Regions from separate parts of the Microbacterium sp. 22179 genome, predicted to be linked through region 2. Evidence: predicted binding sites of a transcription regulator. Region 2 holds the regulator's gene; the other holds the start of a gene.
The links. The regulator HrcA, encoded in region 2, represses chaperone genes, less so after heat shock. The targets are predictions, from matches to a motif close to TTNGCACTCGNNNNNNNCGAGTGCNAA.
Positions count from the first base shown of each region.

Region 1: a site for HrcA is predicted at 1,542-1,568, ahead of groES (co-chaperone GroES). Genes of this name have one in related genera too.

Region 1 covers NZ_JBQEPJ010000009.1:71,945-75,352, reverse strand. Annotated here, with positions in the region: gene ACTJKK_RS16105 (hypothetical protein) at 1-314, shown strand, start outside; gene ACTJKK_RS16100 (THUMP-like domain-containing protein) at 292-1,515, opposite strand; gene groES (co-chaperone GroES) at 1,655-1,951, shown strand; gene ACTJKK_RS16090 (polysaccharide pyruvyl transferase family protein) at 2,006-3,391, opposite strand.
Region 2 covers NZ_JBQEPJ010000001.1:1,000,596-1,004,003, reverse strand. Annotated here, with positions in the region: gene ACTJKK_RS04955 (carboxylesterase/lipase family protein) at 1-1,309, opposite strand, end outside; gene hrcA (heat-inducible transcriptional repressor HrcA) at 1,412-2,446, shown strand; gene dnaJ (molecular chaperone DnaJ) at 2,483-3,408, shown strand, end outside.

The DNA of each region.
Region 1 (3,408 bases), on a different contig from region 2:
ACGAGCGCACGCGGGCCGAGGAACTCGTCGCGCAGGGCTTCGAGATGAACCTGAGCGTCGTCGGCTACTTCCGAGACGAGCCGGTCTGGATGGCGAATCGATACGGCGAGACGGTCGAGCCCGAGGCCTGCCTGATCGTCGATGCCGCACAGCTCGATGCGGTCTGCCTGCCCTCCACGACGGCGATCGAGGTCGGCCTGTCCACTTTCGTGTCGGACGACGGATCGGGTTCCGGGCCCGGCTCGTCGCTCACTCTCGCCTTCACCGCGAGCCAGACGCCGTACCTGACGATCACCGAGGCCAGAGCGGGCTGACCTCCTCGGCGGCGGACACCCGGTCGGCGAGGATCGCGCGGCGCTGGTCTCCGACCCGCACCAGGATCAGCGTGGCCGAGGCGGCACCGCGCAGCGTGAGCTTCTTGCGGAACTGCGCCGGGTCGATATCGACTCCCCGCTTCTTGATCTCCAGCGTGCCGATGTCGTTCGCCTTGAGCACGGCATTGATCGCCTTCGGGTTCGCGGCCATCGTCTCGCGCACCCGGAAGGACTGCACGAACGGGCTGGTGAGCGCGGCATCCGAGGTCAGATAGGCGATCTTCTCGTCGAGCATGCCGGCATCGAGGCTGCGGGCGACGTCGCCGATCAGACGAGCCCGGATGACCGCTCCGTCGGGTTCGTGCAGGAAGGCGCCGAGCGGGCGCACCTCGGCGTCGACGGCGTCGGCGCCGGCGGTGAGTTCGTGCGAGCGCTCGCCGCGGATCACGAGCGCGGCGCGGCGCACGCCGGCCCGGGCCAGAGCCCCGGTCCAGAGCACGAGCTCGACCACGCTGCCGTCGGCGCTGACCCACTGGGCCTCGGCATCGGCAGGCAGCGCATCGCGATCGTGCGCGGGGCCGAGCTTGATCCCGGTCGGCACGCGGGACGCGAGCGCGAATGCCCAGTCCAGCGAGGGGGAATAGTCGTCGGGCGAGACGCGACGGGTCTCGCTGTGCCCGGCCGTGCGCCGGGCGGGGTCCATCCACACCGCGTCGCGCCCGTCGAGGTCGGCGCTCTCGGCGGTGCCGTGCTGCACGGTCGCGCTCTCACCGAACGGGGCGAGGTTGTACGCCGCGATCGCCGCGGTCACCGGGTCGGCGTCGACCGCGAGCACATCGAGACCGGCTCCGGCGAAGGCGAGGGCATCGCCGCCGATCCCGGAGCCGAGGTCGGCAATGCGGGTCAGCCCGGCGCTGCGCATGCGCTGGGCGTGACGGGCGGCGACGCCGAGACGTGTGGCCTGCTCGAGGCCCGCGCGGGTGAACAGCATCCGCTCGGCGAACGGTCCGAACTTCGCTCCCGCCTTCGCACGCAGGTGCGCCTGGCCGACCACGGCCGAGACGAGTTCGGGGGAGTGTCCGTCGGCCCGCAACCGCGACACCGCGCGCGCGACCTCGTCCGTCGACTCGACGCTGCCGAGCGCATCCAGCAACTCCAGCCCGACGGGGGTCAGCAGCGCTTGCAGCTCAGACATCTCCACCCGCACAGCCTACGCGGGCGGCGGGGCTGGCACTCGCGTTGCATGAGTGCCAGCGAAGCGCCTACACTGGCGTTAGCACTCTCGGGTTGAGAGTGCGAACAAGTCTTTCGTGTCAGCGTCAAGAAAGAAGAGGTAGACCGTGTCGGTTTCCATCAAGCCGCTCGAGGACCGCATCGTCATCAAGCAGGTCGAGGCCGAGCAGACCACCGCGAGTGGCCTGGTCATCCCCGACACCGCCAAGGAGAAGCCCCAGGAGGGCGAGGTCGTGGCGGTCGGCCCCGGTCGCATCGACGACAACGGCAACCGCGTTCCGCTCGACGTCGCCGTCGGCGACCGCGTGCTCTACAGCAAGTACGGCGGCACCGAGGTCAAGTTCGGTGCGGACGAGTTCCTCGTCCTGTCGGCTCGCGACGTCCTGGCGGTCGTCGTCCGCTGATTCAGCGTTCCCGAGAAGGGGCCCGGATGCTTCGGCATCCGGGCCCCTTCTTCGTCAGCGCGCGGCGGAGTCGTCGCGCCCGCGCCGTCGGAGCGACGACGGTCGGGGAAGTCGCAGCGCACGCGCCACGGAGGTGAGGCGCGATCCGATCTTCCACGACGTGCTCGTCTCGATCTCGTGCAGCCGTGAACGCAGGCTCTCGAGCTCGGTTTCCGCTTTCTTCAGTCGAGCGTGTGATTCGGCGAGTTCTTTCTCGACGGCCTGCCGGGCCCGACGCTGCTCATCCCTGTCGCCGGCGAGTCGGAGGGCCTCGGCTGCGCGCTCCTTGCCGAAGCGCACCGCCTCGGCATGCTCGCGCTCGAGTCGCATCGCTGCGATCTGGAGCTGGGCGACCTCGTCGATGCGGATGGCGAGAGCGTCGCTCTCCGGCGCGTCGTCCGCTTCGGTGAAGACCGCCAGGGCGTCGACCACGCTCCTCCGCGCGGAGTCCGCGAGGGCGGCGGCATGCGCGGCATCCGGCTCGTGTTCGAGTGCTGCGGTCACGGCAGCAGGGAGGCCGGAGGGCTCGATGCCGAACGGGAAGTCCGCGTCCCAGGTTTCGGCGTAGACGTCGACCTTCGGCTTGGCGATGCTGAGGCGCTTCGTGCCGTAGGCGCACGCGAGGATGCGGCCGTGCAACGAGCTGCCGATCCAGAGGGAGGCCGTGGCGATCTCGCGCACGCGGTCGTCGATCGAGCGTGCGTCGCTGAGGGCGATGTCCCAGTCCGGGCGCTGGGCCGAGACCCGGTCGATGAGTTCCCGGTAGAGCTCGATCGAATCGTGCGCGGGCGCCGATCCGGCGACGAAGAGCCGGATGGGGCGATCCCCGAGTTCCGAGCACGCGACGATGGCGTCGGTCCAGGCCTCGATGCCGTGGGTGCGGATGTGTCCTTCCGACAGCTGAAGGAGCACGGAGCTGTCGCGGGGCGCATCGATCGGCAGGACCGACGCGATCGTGTGGACGAGGTCGGGCGCGAGACGGTGCGGGATGCCGAGGCGCTCGAGCAGTTCGGCGGACTTCGGATCGCGGACCGAGATGTAGCGCGCTTCGCGCAGGGCGCTCGTGGCGACGGCGGCACGCCAGGGAGTCAGGCCGCCGATGCCCGAGACTCCGACGGAGTTGAGCACCAGGCGCGCCCCGCGGTTGCGGGGGAACGCGCTCGGTCGCGGCACGTACGGCGACTCCATCCGTGCGCTCATCACCTCGTCGAGGAGCGCGTCCTGCTCGGCCGCGTCGAGCGACGAGAACCGCGTCCACTCGGCGTCGTCGACGGCGGTCCGGTAGACGTACTCGCGCTGCGTGGAGCCGACCTCGCCACCGACGGTCCAGATGCCCGTGGCGGGCTTCTCGGTGAGGGTCGGGCCGGTCGCGGTGATCCGCCGCCCGAGGAGCGCGGACATGTCGACGGCGATCGGCG
Region 2 (3,408 bases):
GTGAACCTGTCGTGACGAACGAGATCCAGGCGGCGTGCATCTCGTCGGCGAGAGCCTGGGGTGCGTCGGCGCCCGCGAGGCGCTGCGCCTCGGCATCCGCCAGACGATCGAAGACGAATCCGAGCTCGAGAGCGTGCGCGGCACGCAGGTCGCGCACCGGGCTCGGCCACGCGAACTCGTAGACGAAGGTGAGCGCGGGGCGTGCGCGCGCCGCGCGCGAGAGTGGCGCGCGCAGCATCACGTCGGTCGCCAACTGTCCGAAGATCTCGCCGGTGGAGGCCTCCGGGAACGCCTTCCGGTACTCCGATACGGCTCGGCGCGGGATTCCCAGGGCCAGACGGGCGATGAAGAGCTTGAGCGGGCGGATCTCGGCGAGGGTCTCGGGTGTGAACCAGAGCCGGTACTCATCGGTGTTGCTGCCGATGAGCAGCGGCGTGTCGATGGTCGGCAGGACCTCGTGAGGCGAGCGCGGAAGGCTGTCGGGATCGATCGCGAATTGGAACCCCGGCGCTCCACCCAGCGGCGACGAACCCGCGGACTGCGCGCGACGCGCCTCGAGCAGCTTCTCGGGAGGGACGGACGCGAACGACGCACGATCGGCGCGGATGCCGAGCCGCTTCGCGAGAGCCGCGGTCACCCGCCCCGCCTTCTGCGGCGGCTGCGCCTCCAACGGACCGGACTCGATGATCGCGCGCGCGACGAGGGCGCGGGAGCCGTCGCGCGCGAGAAGGCCCGCGACGATCGCGCCTCCGGCCGATTCGCCCATGAGGGTGATGCGTGCGGGGTCGCCGCCGAACGCGCCGATCTCGCGATGCACCCACTCGAGAGCTGCGGCCGCGTCCCGGAGGCCGAGATTGCGCGGAGCGTCGTCGAGCACCGAGAAACCCTCCGAGCCGAGGCGGTAGTTGATCGACACGAAGACGATCCCTGCGGCGGCGAAGCCGCCCCCGTCGTAGAGCGGAAGCGCCGCGGTGCCGCGCTCGAGCGCTCCGCCGTGGATCCACAGCAGCACCGGGGCGCGCTCGGCATCCGTCGGCGCCCAGACGTTGGCGGTCAGGATGTCGTCACCGTCGATCCTGACCGATCCGAGCAGCTCGCCGATCGCGCCGGGATACGGCGACTGCGGGGCCGTGGGCCCGAAGGCCGTGGCGGGACGCACGCCGGTCCACGGAGTCGCCGGCCGCGGTTCCCGGAACCGGTTCTCGCCGAAGGGCGGGGCGGCGTAGGGGATGCCGAGGAACCGGGATGCCCCGCCCTCGCTCGATCCCTCGACGATTCCGGTGGACAGCTCGGCGGTGGGGGCGGTCATGGTCGTCATCCTAGGGCGGAGCCCCGACCTCCGACGAGACGAGCCGCGGGCGGGGTAGGATTGGCACTCTGAACGTCCGAGTGCCAACGGAAGGGAAGGGCGATGGTCACAGAGCGAGGACTCCAGGTTCTCCGCGCGATCGTGCAGGACTACGTCGAGACCCACGAACCCGTCGGCAGCCGTTCCATCGTGGACCGCCACTCCTTCGGGGTCTCCGCAGCCACGATCCGCAACGACATGGCGCTCCTCGAGGACGAGGAGCTCATCACCGCGCCGCACACCTCGTCGGGCCGCGTGCCCACCGACAAGGGGTACCGCGTCTTCGTCAATCATCTCGCCCAGCTGCGCCCGCTCTCGTCCGCTCAGCGAACGGCGATCGAGTCGTTCCTGGCGGCGCCGAGCGATCTCGACGACCTGATGGTGCGCACCGTGCGCGTGCTGACCCAGCTGACGGGTCAGGTCGCGCTCGCGCAGTACCCGTCGTTCGCCCGTGCGCACCTCACCCACATCGAACTCGTGCCGCTCGCCCCGACCCGCATGCTCGTCGTGCTCGTCACCGACGCCGGCGGGGTCTCGCAACGGATGGCCCCGTTGCCGATCGAGATCGACGAGGGTGACACGATCATGCTCCGCGCTCGGCTCTCCGCCCTGCTCACGGGGCAGGCCGTCAGTGACGCGGCCGACCGTCTGCAGACGCTGCTGGCGGCGCCCGAGGCCGCTCCCGGCGATGCCGCACTGCGGGCTCTCGCCACCGTGATCGTCGACGAGCTGGGTACGTTCCGTCAGGAGCGCCTGGTGATGGCGGGGGCCGCGACGCTCGCGCGTCGCGAGCAGGACTTCCGCGGAAGCATCCATCCGCTGCTCGAGGCGATCGAGGAGCAGGTGACGCTCCTGCGGCTCATGAGCGAGATGGTCACCGACGAGCACGGCCTCGCGGCCAGCATCGGCACCGAGAACGCCCCGTTCGGGCTGGGCGAGGCGTCGATCGTCGCGAGCAACTACGCCGCCCCCAGCGGCACGGCGCGGGTCGGCGTGATGGGGCCGACGCGCATGGACTATCCGAGCAATCTCGCGGCGGCGCGGGCCGTGGCCCGTTACCTGACGCGGATGCTCGACGAAGACGAGACGAGCCGCTGAGCGGCCGTCGACGAAGAACAACGCAGAAAGGCGATCGTGGCGGACCACTATGAGGTTCTCGGGGTGTCCCGGGACGCTTCCACCGACGAGATCAAGAAGGCGTATCGGCGCCTCGCGCGTCAGCTGCACCCGGATGTGAATCCGGGCGAGGACGCGGCGGAGAAGTTCAAGCTCGTCACGCACGCGTACGACGTGCTCAGCGACGACGATTCCCGCCGCCGCTACGACATGGGCGGGGGAGACGGCGCGGCCGGGAACTTCGGCGGAGGTTTCGGCGGCTTCGGCGACATCTTCGAGACGTTCTTCGGCGCGGGACAGGGTGGAGGGCGTGCGCGCCCGCGTTCCCGCCGCGAACGGGGGCAGGACGCGCTGGTGCGGGTCACCCTCGACCTCGGCGACGTCGTCTTCGGTGCGCATCGCGACATCGAGGTCGACACCGCTGTGCTCTGCGAGACATGCCAGGGTTCCTGCTGCCAGGAGGGCACGTCGCCCGTCACCTGCGACATCTGCGGCGGCTCCGGACACGTCCAGCGCACGGTGCGCAGCCTGCTCGGCAACGTCGTCACCTCGCAGCCCTGCGGCACGTGCGAGGGCTACGGCACGACCATCCCGTACCCGTGCGGTACCTGCGGCGGTCAGGGGCGCGTGCGCTCTCGTCGTACCGTCTCGCTCGACATCCCCGCCGGCGTCGAGACCGGCCTGCGCCTGCAGCTGCCCGGCTCCGGTGAGGTCGGTAAGGCCGGCGGCCCGAACGGCGACCTGTACGTCGAGGTCACGGTCAACCCGCACGCGGCGTTCAGCCGTGACGGAGACGACCTGCTCGCGACGCTCGAGGTGTCGATGACCGATGCGATCCTCGGCACCGAGACCTCGATCCAGGGCCTCGACGGTGCGGTGGATCTCGAGGTGCGCGCGGGCGTGCAGTCCGGCGACGTGCTCACGATCAAGGGACGCGGCATCAC